DNA from 2 places in the Effusibacillus pohliae DSM 22757 genome. Region 2 is predicted to be linked to the other one. Evidence: riboswitches for the same ligand, from Rfam matches in the RefSeq annotation. Region 2 holds a riboswitch; the other holds the start of a gene.

Region 1 (7,328 bases), on a different contig from region 2:
CGCCTGGATTGTGATCGTGGTCCTGCCTGCGATCGTTCTCGGATGTCTCGCCATTCGTCGGCACTATGAGCAAGTGGCCGATGAATTGAGAATCGATTATAAGACGATGAAACCGAGATCCCACCACGTTGTGACGATCGTGCTGGTGTCAGGCGTCCACCGAGTCGTGCTGAACACCATATCATTCGCCAAAAGTTTACACACAGACGTGATCGCCTTATATGTGGGGTTTAACGATGAAGATATTGATAAAATGGAGAAAAAATGGGAGGAATGGGGAGCTCCATGTCGCCTGGTGACGCTGAAAAGTGAATACCGGTCACTTCTGAACCCAATCACACGCTTTATTCAACGTGTAGAAACACATGAGGGACGGCCGGATCATGTTCATATCCTGATCCCGCAGTTTATCCCGAGAAAATGGTGGCACTTTATATTGCACAACCAAAGCGCATTGCTGCTTCGGGCATGGTTATTGAGACACAAAGACGTAATTATCACAACCGTCCCATACCATTTGCAAAGGTGAACCCAATTGCGCGGTTCAAACTGCTCCCCGCATCGTCCTCTCTGATGCAACGGCTGGACCCCTTGCTGGCCCAGCCGTTCTATTTGAATCCTGAAAGAAATTCTTGAAAGAACAACCACTCACTCCTGCGCCATGATTTCGATGTCTCGCATTAGGTTCTCTTTGCTATGAGTGCCCTCTTCTACATCGGTGGCATTTCCTGCAAAATGGCCATTAATGACTCTCCGAACCCAATTATTCCGATCTACTTCGACGATAATCGGGTCGGTTGTGAGTATCTTATCTGAATGATTTACCCCTTTCAGAAAGAAACGAGAAGCAATTGTATACGGATTTTCTTTCGGGGAAAGGAACCACCACCCACTAAGATCCGCTTTGAAACCATACTCGCTTACTAAAGCGGGAGTTATATCTTCATTTAGCGGAACAGGAATCAATAAGGCAGCGTTTCCAAAAAGCTCTTTTTCCTTGAGTTTTTCCTGCAAATTGATCATATCTTCAATCGATGAGGGGTCGGATTTAAAGAAATACACCACCCGTACCTTACCGGATAGCTTGAAAAAATCGGTGGATTGGCCATCTTTGTTGACCACTGTAAAATGCGGAGCCACATAATTGACCGGCGGACGAGACCCCGCCCACCAAGCCCAATACCAAATACCGGCAACAACGGCTGTACCTAAGAGGCATGCGATGGCAGTCAGCCAATGCCGCTTGATGAGTGTAAACATATCATTTACACCTTCTCTCGAAAATAGTAATGAAGTTCAGTATCTATAATCACGATCCATTTCCCATCATTTGCTAGAAGATCCATTTTTGTATCTGTTCCAATAACGCTCTTCCTCCGACGTAGAAAACACTTGATCGTTCATCCCAATCGCTTGATGGACATATTGCCGCGTCGGAAGAACGTGCGGAATCAAAACATCTCCCCCATCCGGCAAATATCGTTCTACCAAATCCTCCATCCGTGGCACCTGTCCCGTCTCAATGTCAGATCCATCCGCGCTATAAAGGAGTTTTCCGATCTTCAGCATATCACTGGCAGTCATGTTCGTTTCCACATAGGGAGCCATTTCATCCAATAGTTCGGGCAATTTCAGGAATGTGACAGACGATTTGCACTTTGCGGCTAACGCCCGCAAAAAATTCCGTTGTCTTTCCGTTCTTTTGTAATCCCCTAACGCATCATGCCGAAAACGCACAAAATCCAGTGCCTGTTGCCCACCCAAATGCTGCATGCCCTTTCGCAAATGAATGTGCGTCCCGTCCGTTGGATCATCGTAATTCATATCCTCATCGACGTTGATATCCACGCCACCGAGTATATCGACAATCTTTTTGAATCCCTCAAAGTTCGTTTCTACATAATAGTGGATCGGTATGGATAGAAAATTCCCAATCGTCTCAACCTCTTTTTGTGGCCCTCCGAGCGCATTTCCTGCATTGATTTTCTCATAATCATATCCCGGGATGTGCCACCACGTATCTCGCAAAACGGAAAACACTTTCACTTGATGAGTAGCCGGATCCACACTGAGCAATATGATACTGTCCGATCGGGTATGTCCTTCTCCCGGTCGGGCATCTTCACCCAACAACAAGATATTGACTCTCCCTCCCGTCCAGGTTTCGGTCGTTGCATGAACAGTTGGAGCAGATTGGATCCTACCGGCGAACCGGTAAGCGTGATATCCGTAGTAGCCGACAATACAAAGCAGGATAAGCATCCCCAGGAAGACAGCCCGAAATATCCTTTTCTTCATCCCTGTCAGTCCCTTCTCAACCATGATTCTGTCCACAGGATCGTTCCGGTCCAGCTTCAAGCACCAAAATCTCGATATTTCTCCAGTATCGAGCCAAGTTCGGAAAAAATAAAACCTACCACAATGGAATCATCAAGATAGCCGTATGGCACCAGATAGTCAGGTATCAAATCCAGGGGAGAAATAAAATACAGCAGCCCCGTTGCGAGCCAAGCGCGATCACCTGCAGACAGCTGCCGGCCATGCATAAAACATTGATACATCAGCTTCAGCCGCTCGATCATCGTGCCAAACCCGCTTACCTCAACCAGTTTAGACACAAAGCCCTCCCGTACATGAACGGATACATCTTTGGCTAAACAATACCGGTGCAGATTCTTCAGCATCTTGTAAAGCAACGAGTAATCGATGGCAGGCTCTTCCGCGTTGTGAACGAATGTATTCCGATTTTCCACTAACAAATCGAGCACTTGATAAAACGCGAGTATGCTGACCGCATCCTTTTTTTTCAAATACTCTTGTAACAACAAATAGGCTTGATAAATTTGAGGGGCCTCGAGCACGTCCGCCATGCCTTGGGCCTCTTGCTCAGACGGCATTCTTTTTCCTGTCAGAATACGGGAAATAGCTGATTTGCTGGTGGCTACGTTTTTCTGTTTTTTAAGCGCCGCTACCAGTTCCTCCGCCTTCATTTCCTTGTACTGCAGCAAACGGCGAATGCAATCACCATAGCTTTGTAGTTCTTTCATCTGTCCCTCACCGTCTAGTACTATATCATGAAATAATTTCACCCACAACGAAATTATTTCGAACTCTATCTCATGTAAACACAAAAAAGGCGGGAATTTTGCTTCCCACCCCACATGCCAGCACAAGCTCGGCCGACAGACTTCCGGCATGGGTCTCCGCTCGGCGCAACCGCCGATTTGGCCGCCGGAATGCTTACCCTCCCTGTTTTTTCTTTATTTTAATCCCCGCACAAACACCGACCGCCAGCGCGGCGAACAACACGGCAGGCAAGAAATACTGATGCATAACCTGATGATACCGGTGCCATGCGATGTCTGCATAACGCCCTAAGATGACAAATGCGGAGCACCAAACAGCTGCACCAACAAAGTTGTAAAATGAAAACATCCAGAATGGGATCCCATTCATTCCGGCTAAATAAGGAACCAAAACACGCACCCCGGCAATAAATCTCGAAAACAACAAAAGCGGCAAACGGTACCGCAAAAATTTGTCCTCCGCCTTTTTCATCCGTTCCTCCGTCATCCCCGCATACCTGCCGTAACGAAGGATGGCGGGGCGACCCAGAAACCGACCGATAAAATACGCGATCGAAGCTCCCAGAAAGTTTCCCGAAACGGCCGTAAGAAACAACGGAACAAATGAAAAAGTGCCGGACATCCATGCAATCCCGGCCAGCGTCAAGGCGGTTTCTCCCGGTAGAGGGATGCCAATCATTTCAACGAGCAGGATCAAAAAAAGACCCGCATATCCATAATTCACGATCCATTGCTGAACGTGTATATGCATGCTGCAAAACCTCCATTCGTTCAGTGTGATACGGAAGTGTGTTGTCCATACACATTATCACAAAAAACTCTGCTTGTTTGTGAAGAATATTGGCGAAAGCCTATTTACAGATGAATTGAAACAATATACATTATGAATGAAACGAATCATACAAGCTAACAAGGCAAAATCCTCGTTAGGCGAGGCTACTGTGCAAACACAGGCCACTGCCCGGAAACGTCGAGAGACGCCAATGGGTTGAACAGGTACTGCCGGATTAAGGCTTTACTTAATGTGGCTGAGACACGATCTCTACGTTGTACAGTGCTGAAGCTCAACCAGGGGGATTGGTTCTCATTTGCGATCTGACGGGATTGCGAATCATACCCCCTGCGTTTGTGTGCAGGGGGTTTCATTTTGCCATGGATAAAGGGGGGAATGTCCTGATGAGCAACGCGTTTGGCGGGCCGGAGTGGATAAGGCGAAGAATCAAGTGCAAGCTAAAATTCAGCAGGAGTAAAGGGGAAGATAGCAATGATCATGAACCGCTTTGGGTACCTGAGAGCTAGAAAATTCGGCTGGATCGACCTGTTCGTCGTTCTGTTCCTGTTTGCGCTGCTTTACGGAATCATGCACGTCGGAGCCGGTATGCGGGTTCCGTTTTCACCGACCAACCAGCCGCATATCGATTTGAATCCTGCTTATCTGCCGTATTATGCGGGCCGTTCCTTGCTCCGCATGTTTGTGGCTTTTTTCGCCGCTTTGCTGTTTACGTTCGTGTATGGACGAATTGCTGCTTCGAGCCAGTTGGCGGAAAAAATCATGATCCCGATCATCGATATTTTACAGTCTGTCCCGGTGTTAGGGTTTCTGTCCGCGACCATCACGTTTTTTATTTCGCTGTTTCCCGGCAGTCTGCTGGGGGTGGAATGCGCCTCCATTTTTGCCATCTTTACCGGGCAAGTCTGGAACATGACATTCAGTTTTTATCATTCCTTAACCACGATTCCGCGCGAGTTGCGGGAGGCATCCGACATCTATCGTTTAAACGCATGGAATCGTTTCAAAAAGCTGGAAGTTCCGTTTGCGATGATCGGCCTGGTGTGGAACTCCATGATGTCGTTTGGCGGCGGCTGGTTTTTCTTATCAGCCAGCGAAGCGATCACAGTACTTGGAACCAATGTACGGCTCCCCGGCCTGGGTTCTTATATGGCGGCAGCCGTCGATGAAGGAAACGTGAAAGCCGTCATCTATGCGGTCATTGCGATGGTGACCACCATCATTTTGGTTGATCAATTGTTTTGGCGTCCATTGGTCGCTTGGGCGGACAAGTTTAAGATGGAACTGACGGAAGCCAAGCAGAGGCCGTCATCTGTCGTGTTGAAAATTTTGCAACAGTCGGCGGTGATCGATCTGTTGTTCCGTTATACCTTGCTGCCTGTCTGGCGGGGCGCCGATCGTTTTCTTGGCCGGCTTGCAGCGGCCGGGAAAATGCGTCCGCCCTCTGCCAGAGGCGCATCGTTCTTCCTGCAGCTTGTGCTGTGGGCGGTGATTGTCTGGTTTGTGATCCGGTATGCGTATCAAGGATTGGTCGAGGTGAAACAGCTGGGATCGGGGGAACTGCTGCATGTGGTTGGACTGGGAGCACTGACCATGCTGCGGGTGTTTGCCGCAATTGCCATCGGCGCATTGTGGACAATTCCGCTTGGTGTAGCGATCGGATTCAATCCGCGATTGGCGCAACTCGCGCAGCCCTTGGTGCAAATCGCGGCCTCTTTTCCTGCCAACATGCTGTTCCCGCTGGTAACTCTGCTTTATTTAAAGCTGCATGTGAATTTTGAAGTTGGAGCCATCCCGCTGATGATGCTCGGTACCCAGTGGTACCTGCTGTTTAACGTGATTGCCGGCGCGATGGCGATTCCGTCTGATCTGCGGGAAGCGAGCGATATTTTTGGACTGTCCGCCTGGAAAAAATGGAAAAAACTGATCCTGCCCGGCATTTTTCCCTATCTGGTAACCGGCGGAGTGACCGCCATGGGAGGAGCGTGGAACGCAAGCATCGTTTCCGAAATCGTGTCATGGAAACAGGATACGCTGACAGCCACCGGACTCGGCGCCTATATTTCCCAGGCAACCAACGAGGGGAACTGGCCGGCCATCATCTGGGGCATCTTTATCATGTCGTCGCTGGTGGTGCTGATCAACCGGTTATTGTGGCGAAGGCTGTATAAACTGGCGGAAACCAAGTATCACATCGAGTAGGAGGGACCGGAATGCAACGGAAAATTGTGGAATTGAAGGGGATTACGAAAAAATACGACTTCGGCGAAACGGTGGTGACCGTGCTCGATCACATCGATCTGCAGATTAACGAAGGCGAGTTTATCGCCATCCTGGGGCCTTCCGGTTCCGGAAAATCGACACTTCTGCGGATTATGGCCGGATTGGTACCGCCTTCCGAAGGACAAGTGTTTTACTTGGGAAGCCGTGTCAATGGCGTGAATCCCGGTGTCAGCATGGTGTTTCAATCGTTCGCTTTGTTTCCCTGGCTGACGGTGCTTGAAAACGTGGAACTCGGGTTGCAAAAAACTTCATTGTCCGATCAGGAAAAGCGGGAAAAAGCAATCCAAATGATCGACATGTTGGGATTGGACGGCTTTGAAAGTGCGTATCCGAAAGAACTGTCGGGAGGCATGCGGCAGCGCGTGGGAATTGGCAGAGCCCTTGTGTCGGAGCCGGATGTGCTGTTGATGGATGAACCATTTTCCGCGCTCGATGTGCTGACGGCCGAGAATTTGCGGCGCGACATTCTGGAACTGTGGCTGGAAAAAAAGATCCCGACGAAGTCGATTGTCATGGTGACACACGGGATCGAAGAGGCGGTGTATATGGCGGATCGGGCGATCGTCTTGTCCCGTGACCCGGCCCGCATCACCGCGGATCTGCCGATTCCGCTGCCCCATTGGCGGGAAAAGAAAGACCCGTTGTTCGAATCGTTGGTAGACGATCTGTATTCGCTCATGACCCGGTACAAAGAAGACCCGAAACCGATTGTGGATCAGGGAGGGGCCAGCAGGAAAATCAAGCCGATGCCGGATGTGCCGGCAGGGGCGATGACAGGGTTTATCGAACTGCTCGACGATCTGGAGGAAAAATCTGATCTGTATAAACTGGCCGACCAACTGGGCCTCAACCTGGAAGATTTTCTGCCGATTGTGGAAGCGGCATCCCTGTTGGAATTTGTCCGCGTTCACGAAGGGGATATTGAGTTGACCCCGCTGGGAAAAACGTTTGCAGAAGCGACCGTTGTGGAACGTAAGGATATTTTGAAACACCAGGTTTTGAAAAACGTCCCGATCATGGAACGGATCATCTGGATCCTGCAGTCGAAGCGCAACAACCGGATGTCGCGGGACTTTTTCAGCCAGATTTTCCGCAAGCATTTTGGCGACGAGGAAGCGGAAAAACAGCTCGATATTTGTATCGGTTGGGCCCGGCAAGCAGAATTGTTC
Region 2 (7,328 bases):
TGCCTCGTGTCGTGTGTGCGAGACCGAATGCGGGGCTTTTTCATTGCTCCGATCTATCAAGTTATCTGTAATCTACCACTTTTTTGGTAGAATTGGCAAGTGTTTCATTCACATTTTGCTTTCCTGCCTTGTGATCCAAGATAGATCCGTGTAACCTCGTCCCGCTCATGCCCCAAGAGTTCCGACACTTCCTTCCGGGCCTTCAGCTTGCCTCCTCCATACTTCTAAAGCGCTTCCTTGTAGTGCTCTTGGGCGTAACGATGCCGGAGCCCGTGATAAGTGATCTTCCTCTCACTGAACTTGTTACGGTGCCTGATGATCCAGTTCTGGATCTCTTTGATAACTTTGTACGCCTTCTCATCAGGATCCACAAACACCTTTCGACCTCGCTCCGACCAATCAACGATCCTCTCGATCACGTTTCGTGCTTCCTGCGAACACCCAAAAGCTAAATCAGATGAAATTAACGCTGCGTGGGATCAGTATGCGGAACAACTACTCAAGCAAGCTGACATAAAATGACAAGGGCAATTTCCGCCCTTGTCATTTTAAATAAGCAAAATAGATACTAGCCAGAGTCCCTAGAACCACGACAACAGAGAGTAATTGAATCATTCGCCTTTTTCGTTTTGGAATCTGATCGAGTTGTTTAACAGTCTTAAATCCGTGGATTGTATCGAGATGTTTAATCACGTCATTAAAAGGCTCCCGATCTTCACCTAGAATCGTTGATATATCAGTGTCCTTTTCCTTATACGGGGGATATGGTTTATTTGAATTGCTTGGTTCCATTACTGTGTCACCTCCATAGCGGACTTATTCATAGAATACAGGATTTTCATCGTATTATATCAGAAATTTAAGAAAAAATTGAATTTGAGGGTCACGAGTTTTGAATTCCTCTTTGTATTTTGGTCGAAGTGAGCTACAAAATCGCCCCTAGAAACGGTTTTTTTGAGGTTGGTCAATCACTATCCCCATTATCACATTTAGGGGGTTCTGCTGCACATGGTTGGGGGTGCCAACTTTCTGCCCCCCTAGTTTTCTTCCCTGCCCCCGACCCTCAGCCTCTTGCGGTGAGCGAAAGCACTCAACCGCTGCGAGGCTCTTCAGATCACCACCAACCACTTCCCCCTCTTTTTTGCCTCAGTATCTGCCTGCAACACCCCTTTTAGGAAACCAGCAACCAACTGTCGCCAACCACGGAATTCCTCGGTTCCGCCGCTACTCAAGTTGCAACTTTTTATCTTCGTCCCCAGCTCGTTGGGGGAGCTGCTCTTACCTCCGCCAGAGCAGGGTACCGGTGTTGAGGGAGCAAGGGGGAGCAAGGGGGAGCAAGTCGAAGGCGCAGCTCCCCCTTACCCTATCAAACGGGTAAAGAGCCGTACCGTATGGAGCCGGTCGCTTGCCTCGGTCGGTCGCTTTCTTTGCTTCGACCGTTACTTGTTCGCGTAGCGGGCGCGGCACTCTTCCAGCAGACGGGCTGCCACATCGACACCTTGCCAGCCTTCGATCGTCACCTTTTTGTTTTCGAGATCCTTGTATACCTGGAAGAAGTGGGCGATTTCTTTCAAAACGTGCGGTGCTACGTCGTCAAGTGTATGTACTTCCTTGAAACGCGGATCTTCCGTTGGAACAGCCAGCAATTTTTCGTCCTTGCCCTTGTCGTCCGTCATGATCAGCACGCCGATCACGCGGGATTCGATCACACAGCCCGGAAACGTCGGGAATGAAGTGAGAACGAGAATGTCCAGCGGGTCGCCATCTTCCGCCAGCGTGTTTTCGATATACCCGTATTCGGTCGGGTAGTGCATCGGCGAGAAGAGCACCCGATCCAGTTTGAAGCGTCCGGTTTCCTTGTCGTATTCGTATTTGTTTTGGCTGCCGGTGGGAATCTCAATAAATGCGTCGACCACTAAATTGTTTGCCATGCCAGTCTGCCTCCTCCACAATCCAAAAATCCACTCCCTCATTATAGCAACAAAGGGGGATTGTGACAAACATCGGAGGAACCGCTTTGAAAACTTTTTCGCTCGGAATAGTCGAGTAAGGGCGAAACAGATGCTGACGTTTCGGAATCTGTTATGATACAATATTTGCAAAAATAATACATATTTCGGGGATTTGGAGGGGAAGGCATGGAGAAGGGGGCGCACCTGCAGGAATGGGAAGCGGTGGGCACGACTTCGGCGGCTTGCAATCTGGAAAATTACGATGCAATGTACGAGGCGGCCGATTGGGAGACGGAAGAACGGTTTTTTTCTTGGTATCAGACTGGGCGCGTGAACATCGCCTATGAGGCGATCGACCGGCACGCGGAGTCGGAGCGGCGGGACAAACCAGCGCTCCTGTTCAAGGACGACAATCGGGAAGAAACCTATACGTTCGCCGATTTGAAAGCGCTTTCCAACAGGTTTGCCAACGTGCTGCGAAAAATCGGGATTCGCAAGGGCGACCGCGTGTTTCTCTATATGCCGCGTTGCCCGGAACTGTATGTTGCACTGCTTGGCATCGTCAAAATCGGGGCGATTGCCGGACCGCTGTTTGAGGCGTTTATGGAGGCGGCTGTCAAGGACCGCCTGCAGGACAGCGGAGCGGTCGCGGTTGTCACGACTCCCGCCTTGCGCAAGCGGATTTTGCGGGAGGAATTGCCGGACCTGAAGCATGTGATTCTGGTCGGGGCGGAACAGACCGGGCCGGGTGAAGTCTCCTATGAACAGGAGATGGCTGAGGCACCGGACGATTTGGAAATCGCATGGATGGACCGGGAAGATCCGTATATCATCCACTATACGTCCGGTTCGACCGGCAAGCCGAAAGGCGTCGTGCACGTGCACAATGCGATGGTTCACCAGCATCGCTCCGGCCGTTGGGTGTATGATCTGCGCGAGAATGACATTTATTGGTGCACGGCTGATCCCGGCTGGGTGACGGGAACGTCGGCCGGGATGTTTGCCCCCTGGCTGAACGGGGTGACAGTGGTGCTGCGCGGCGGCCGCTTTAAACCGGAGGACTGGTATGACACGATCCAGCGTTTTCGGGTGACCGTCTGGTTCTCGGCACCGACCGCTTTTCGCATGCTGATGGCCGCCGGAACGGAGCTGGCCAAACAGTATGACCTGTCGTCGCTGCGCCACATTTTGTCAGCGGGCGAGCCGCTTAATCCGGAAGTGTTCCGTTGGGGGCTGCAGGCATTCGGGCAGCGGATTCACGATAACTGGTGGATGACCGAGACCGGTTCGACGACGATCAGCAATTTTCCCTGCCTGCCCATCAAGCCCGGTTCGATGGGCAAGCCGCTGCCGGGCATCTACGCGGCGATCGTCGATGACGAGGGGCGCGAACTGCCTCCCTATCGGATGGGCAACCTGGCGATTCGGGCCGGCTGGCCGGGCATGATGCGGCAAATCTGGAACAACCCGGCGAAGTACCAGGAATACTTCCGACTGAAAGGCTGGTACGTGTCCGGAGACTCCGCCTACAAAGACGAAGACGGCTACTTCTGGTTTCAGGGGCGGGTCGATGACGTAATCAACACGTCGGGCGAGCGGGTCGGTCCGTTCGAGGTGGAAAGCAGGCTGGTGGAACACCCGGCGGTGGCGGAAGCGGGCGTCATAGGCAAGCCGGATCCGGTTCGCGGCGAGATCATCAAAGCGTTCATTTCGCTGCGGGCCGGGTATGAGCCGAGCGAACAACTGAAACAGGAAATCGCTCAATTCGTCAAAACCGGGCTGGCGGCCCATGCTGCCCCGCGCGAGATCGAGTTCCGCGACAAGCTGCCAAAAACCCGCTCCGGCAAAATCATGCGCCGCGTCCTGAAAGCGTGGGAACTGGGTCTGCCAGCGGGCGATCTGTCGACGATGGAGGATTGACACGAGCGGACATTGACGCGATGGCGTCCTCCGGACTATAATTGTCCTGCAACTGTTTTGTTGTATATCGCGCGTTTGACGTTGGGTTTGAACAACTTGCGGATATGAAGATGATCGGCGCTGTGCAAAACTGCATAAGGCTCTTCGTTAGGTGAGGCTTCTGCATGGATCATACGCCACTACCCGGAAACGTCGAGAGACGCCAATGGGTCAACAGGTACTACCGGCTTAAGGTTTTACCTAATGTGGCTGAACCGCGCGCGGTTCTAGCCATGCATGTGCTAAAGCTTGGACGAGTGGAGAAGGCGAACCGGAGCGGTCCGACGTTCTTTGGATTGTGTATACTGCGAGCCTTCAAACGGGTTTGAAGGCTCTTTTTGTTTTCTGCGTACGCTATGGACAACGACCGTTCGAGAGGGGGTATCGCGGATGATCAAGACCTATTTTTACAATCATGAAGACAAAAAAATGTACCATGATGTGGACCTGCTGCGCAAAGGGGAACTGCTGCAGAACGAGCGGAACCTCTTGTGGATCGACCTGTACAATTGTACGGTGGACGAACTGAAGTTTGTCGGGGCGATTTTCGATTTCCACCCGTTGGCCATCGAAGACTGTTTGCACGACTCTCCCCGTTCCAAGGTGGACAATTACGATGATTACTACTTCTTTGTGTTTCACGCGCTGCGTTATGACGAGGAGAGCGAACGGGAAATCACGACCGAGGAATTGAACGTATTCCTTGGCAAGAACTATATCGTTACCGTCCACCAAAATCCGCTGCAATCGATCGGCCGCATCGCCGCCCGCTCGCTACGGGAGCCGCATTATATGGACAAGGGGCCTGATTTTCTGTTATATTCGATCGTCGACATGATCACCGACGAGTATTTCCCGATTATGGAGCGGATTTCCACGCGGATTGACGAGTTAGAAGACGAGATGTACGAACATCCGGCTCAGGAGATTACGGAAGAATTCCTCGCGCTGAAGCGGACGATCGTGCTGATCCGCCGGGTGATTCAGCCGAAAAAGCGGATTTTCGCCAATGTGGGCGGCCGCTACTCGTTCGAAGTGCAGGAAGACAATGTACCGTACTTTATCGACCTGGTCGATCATCTGGAGCGCATATCCGACTCGCTGGAAGTGTTCCGCGATCTGGTGTCCGGTGCGATGGAAACTTACTACTCGCTGGTGACCGCCAGAACGAACGATACGATGCGCGTCTTGACGGTAATTACGACAATCACCGCAACCCTTACCTCGGTAACCGGGTATTTCGGCATGAACGTGCCGCTCCCCTCGCAGCAGAACCCGTGGTCTACAGTGGTTGTCACATTGTTGCTGGTCGGCATGACGTACGGGATGCTGAAATACTTCCGCCGGAAAAAATGGGTGTAGGAAAACCGAAAGAACCCCCTTGCGAAGGCGGGTTCTTTCTGCTTGTGCTGCCTCGACGGGTTAATTGGCTTCATCGATCATCAGCTTGCCGGCTTTGCCGAACGCGTCACTTTTCAGGTCTTCGATAAACACATAGACGCGGTCTGCCGGCACTTCGCAGATTTCGCAGACCACTTTCGTCACTTCGGCAGCCAGACGACGCTTTTGTTCCAACGTGCGGCCTTCCTTCATCTCAATCGTTATAAACGGCATGGAAAACCCTCCCGCATATGTAGTACATCCATTATCACGTTTGGGCGGAACAGATGTCAACGAAAGGAATGAGTCGGGTGAGCGAGCCGATTCCGCAGGAATTTCTCGATTACATCAAATTTATGAACGAAGAAGATTATTTTGCCGCACACGAGGTGCTGGAGGATTTGTGGCACAGCGACCGGATCGATTTTTACAAGGGATTGATTCAGGTGGCGGTGGCGATTTTTCACTTGCGCAACGGTAACATCAAAGGCTCAAGGTATATGTTTCAGCGGTCCCAATCGTTGCTGACGCCCTATCTGCCAGTATTTCGGCGGATCGATGTGCGCCAGGTGATCGATTATATTCAGGACTGTCTGCAAAAAATTCCCGACGTGCCGGAAATGGATCGGCAGGAAGTGAAGAAACTGGGAATCAGGGGAATTCGCCTGAAACTGATCGATGAAGCGGGATCAGCATAAAAAAGCAAAAGGCCGGCAGCCATTTGAGGAAAAAAATTGCAGACTGATCTGGCCGCTGGGAAGTTAATTATTATCAGAATCGACGGAATAAAATGATAAAAAATTATTGTGGCTCTGAATGTGATTTGATATACTATTTCCGCAAACCGAATTATCTGAACTGATTGATAGAAAGGAGGCTGACAGGCACGATTTTTCTGTTATTCAGTAAGAAACGCTAACAAAGAGGGGGAGAAACATGGAGACACAACTGAATCCTTCTGTAAGCGCTGTCAATATTGATGGACGTCCCGAAAATGAGTGGGACATCATCGCGGAATCGCCGCAGTTCAAAGCGATGATCCGCAAGAAAAAAGCGTTTTTGGTACCGGCTACTGTCTTTTTCCTTGTTTATTATTTTGCGCTGCCTGTTTTGGCCGGTTATTTCAAACCGCTAATGGCTGTCAAGGTGACGGACTCGATCAACTTCGGCTACCTGTTTGCGTTGTCCGAATTTGTGATGGCTTGGGTGTTGGCTCATCTGTACATGAAGAAGGCCAACCAGTTTGACGATACAGCCTCCGAAATGCGCAACAACATGAAAGGGGGACTGTGACGATGGGTTTTAACGGATTGGCATTCGGACTTTTCCTTGTGATTGTTGCGATTACGCTGGTGATCACCTATTGGGCGGCCAAGCGAACGCATACCACCAGCGAGTTTTACGCCGCAGGCAGTTCCATCAAAGGCTGGCAAAACGGGGTCGCGATCGCAGGTGACTACATGAGCGCCGCTTCTTTCCTTGGCATCGCCGGCATGATTGCGCTCAGCGGATATGACGGATTCATGTATTCGGTCGGTTGGCTGGTCGCGTACCTGACGGTTCTGCTGCTGGTGGCCGAGCCGTTGCGGAACACCGGCAAGTATACGATGGCTGACGTTCTGGCCAGCCGCTTGAACGAAAAACCGGTGCGCTCGGTCGCAGCTCTCTCCACCATCGTGATTTCCACTTTCTATATGATCGCCCAAATGGTCGGTGCGGGCGGACTGATCAAACTGTTGCTCGGAATTCCTTACAACTATGCGGTGATGATCGTCGGCATTCTGATGATTCTGTACGTGGTGTTTGGCGGGATGCTGGCAACCACCTGGGTGCAGATTATCAAGGCGTTGCTGCTGATGGGCGGAACGATTGTGCTATCGCTGCTGGTGCTGGCGAAATTCAACTTTAACGTGGGCGCCATGTTTGACAAAGCGGCCGCCATGTACGGGCAGAAATTCCTGGAGCCGGGTCTAAAGTTTACGAACCCGCTCGATCAGATTTCGCTGGGGCTCGCCCTCGTTCTTGGAACGGCCGGTC

What was found. Region 2 has a riboswitch for magnesium ahead of corA (magnesium/cobalt transporter CorA). Riboswitches for the same ligand answer to the same signal wherever they lie in the genome.
Region 1: it holds a riboswitch for magnesium, as region 2 does, so the genes downstream of both, C230_RS0111740 (ABC transporter permease) here and corA (magnesium/cobalt transporter CorA) in region 2, are expected to answer to the same signal.

The regions. Positions count from the first base shown of each region.
Region 1 is NZ_AQXL01000125.1:27,835-35,162, reverse strand. It holds gene C230_RS0111765 (APC family permease) at 1-529, shown strand, start outside; gene C230_RS21420 (hypothetical protein) at 649-1,260, opposite strand; gene C230_RS20260 (LCP family protein) at 1,327-2,358, opposite strand; gene C230_RS0111750 (DUF1232 domain-containing protein) at 2,355-3,047, opposite strand; gene C230_RS20255 (DedA family protein) at 3,241-3,765, opposite strand; M-box (ykoK) riboswitch at 4,002-4,168, shown strand; gene C230_RS0111740 (ABC transporter permease) at 4,351-6,078, shown strand; gene C230_RS0111735 (ABC transporter ATP-binding protein) at 6,090-7,328, shown strand, end outside.
Region 2 is NZ_AQXL01000118.1:53,418-60,745, forward strand. It holds gene C230_RS0109015 (inorganic diphosphatase) at 1,440-1,931, opposite strand; gene acsA (acetate--CoA ligase) at 2,139-3,872, shown strand; M-box (ykoK) riboswitch at 4,009-4,180, shown strand; gene corA (magnesium/cobalt transporter CorA) at 4,302-5,273, shown strand; gene C230_RS0109030 (2-hydroxymuconate tautomerase) at 5,334-5,525, opposite strand; gene C230_RS19965 (DUF309 domain-containing protein) at 5,579-5,989, shown strand; gene C230_RS0109040 (DUF485 domain-containing protein) at 6,228-6,584, shown strand; gene C230_RS0109045 (solute symporter family protein) at 6,587-7,328, shown strand, end outside.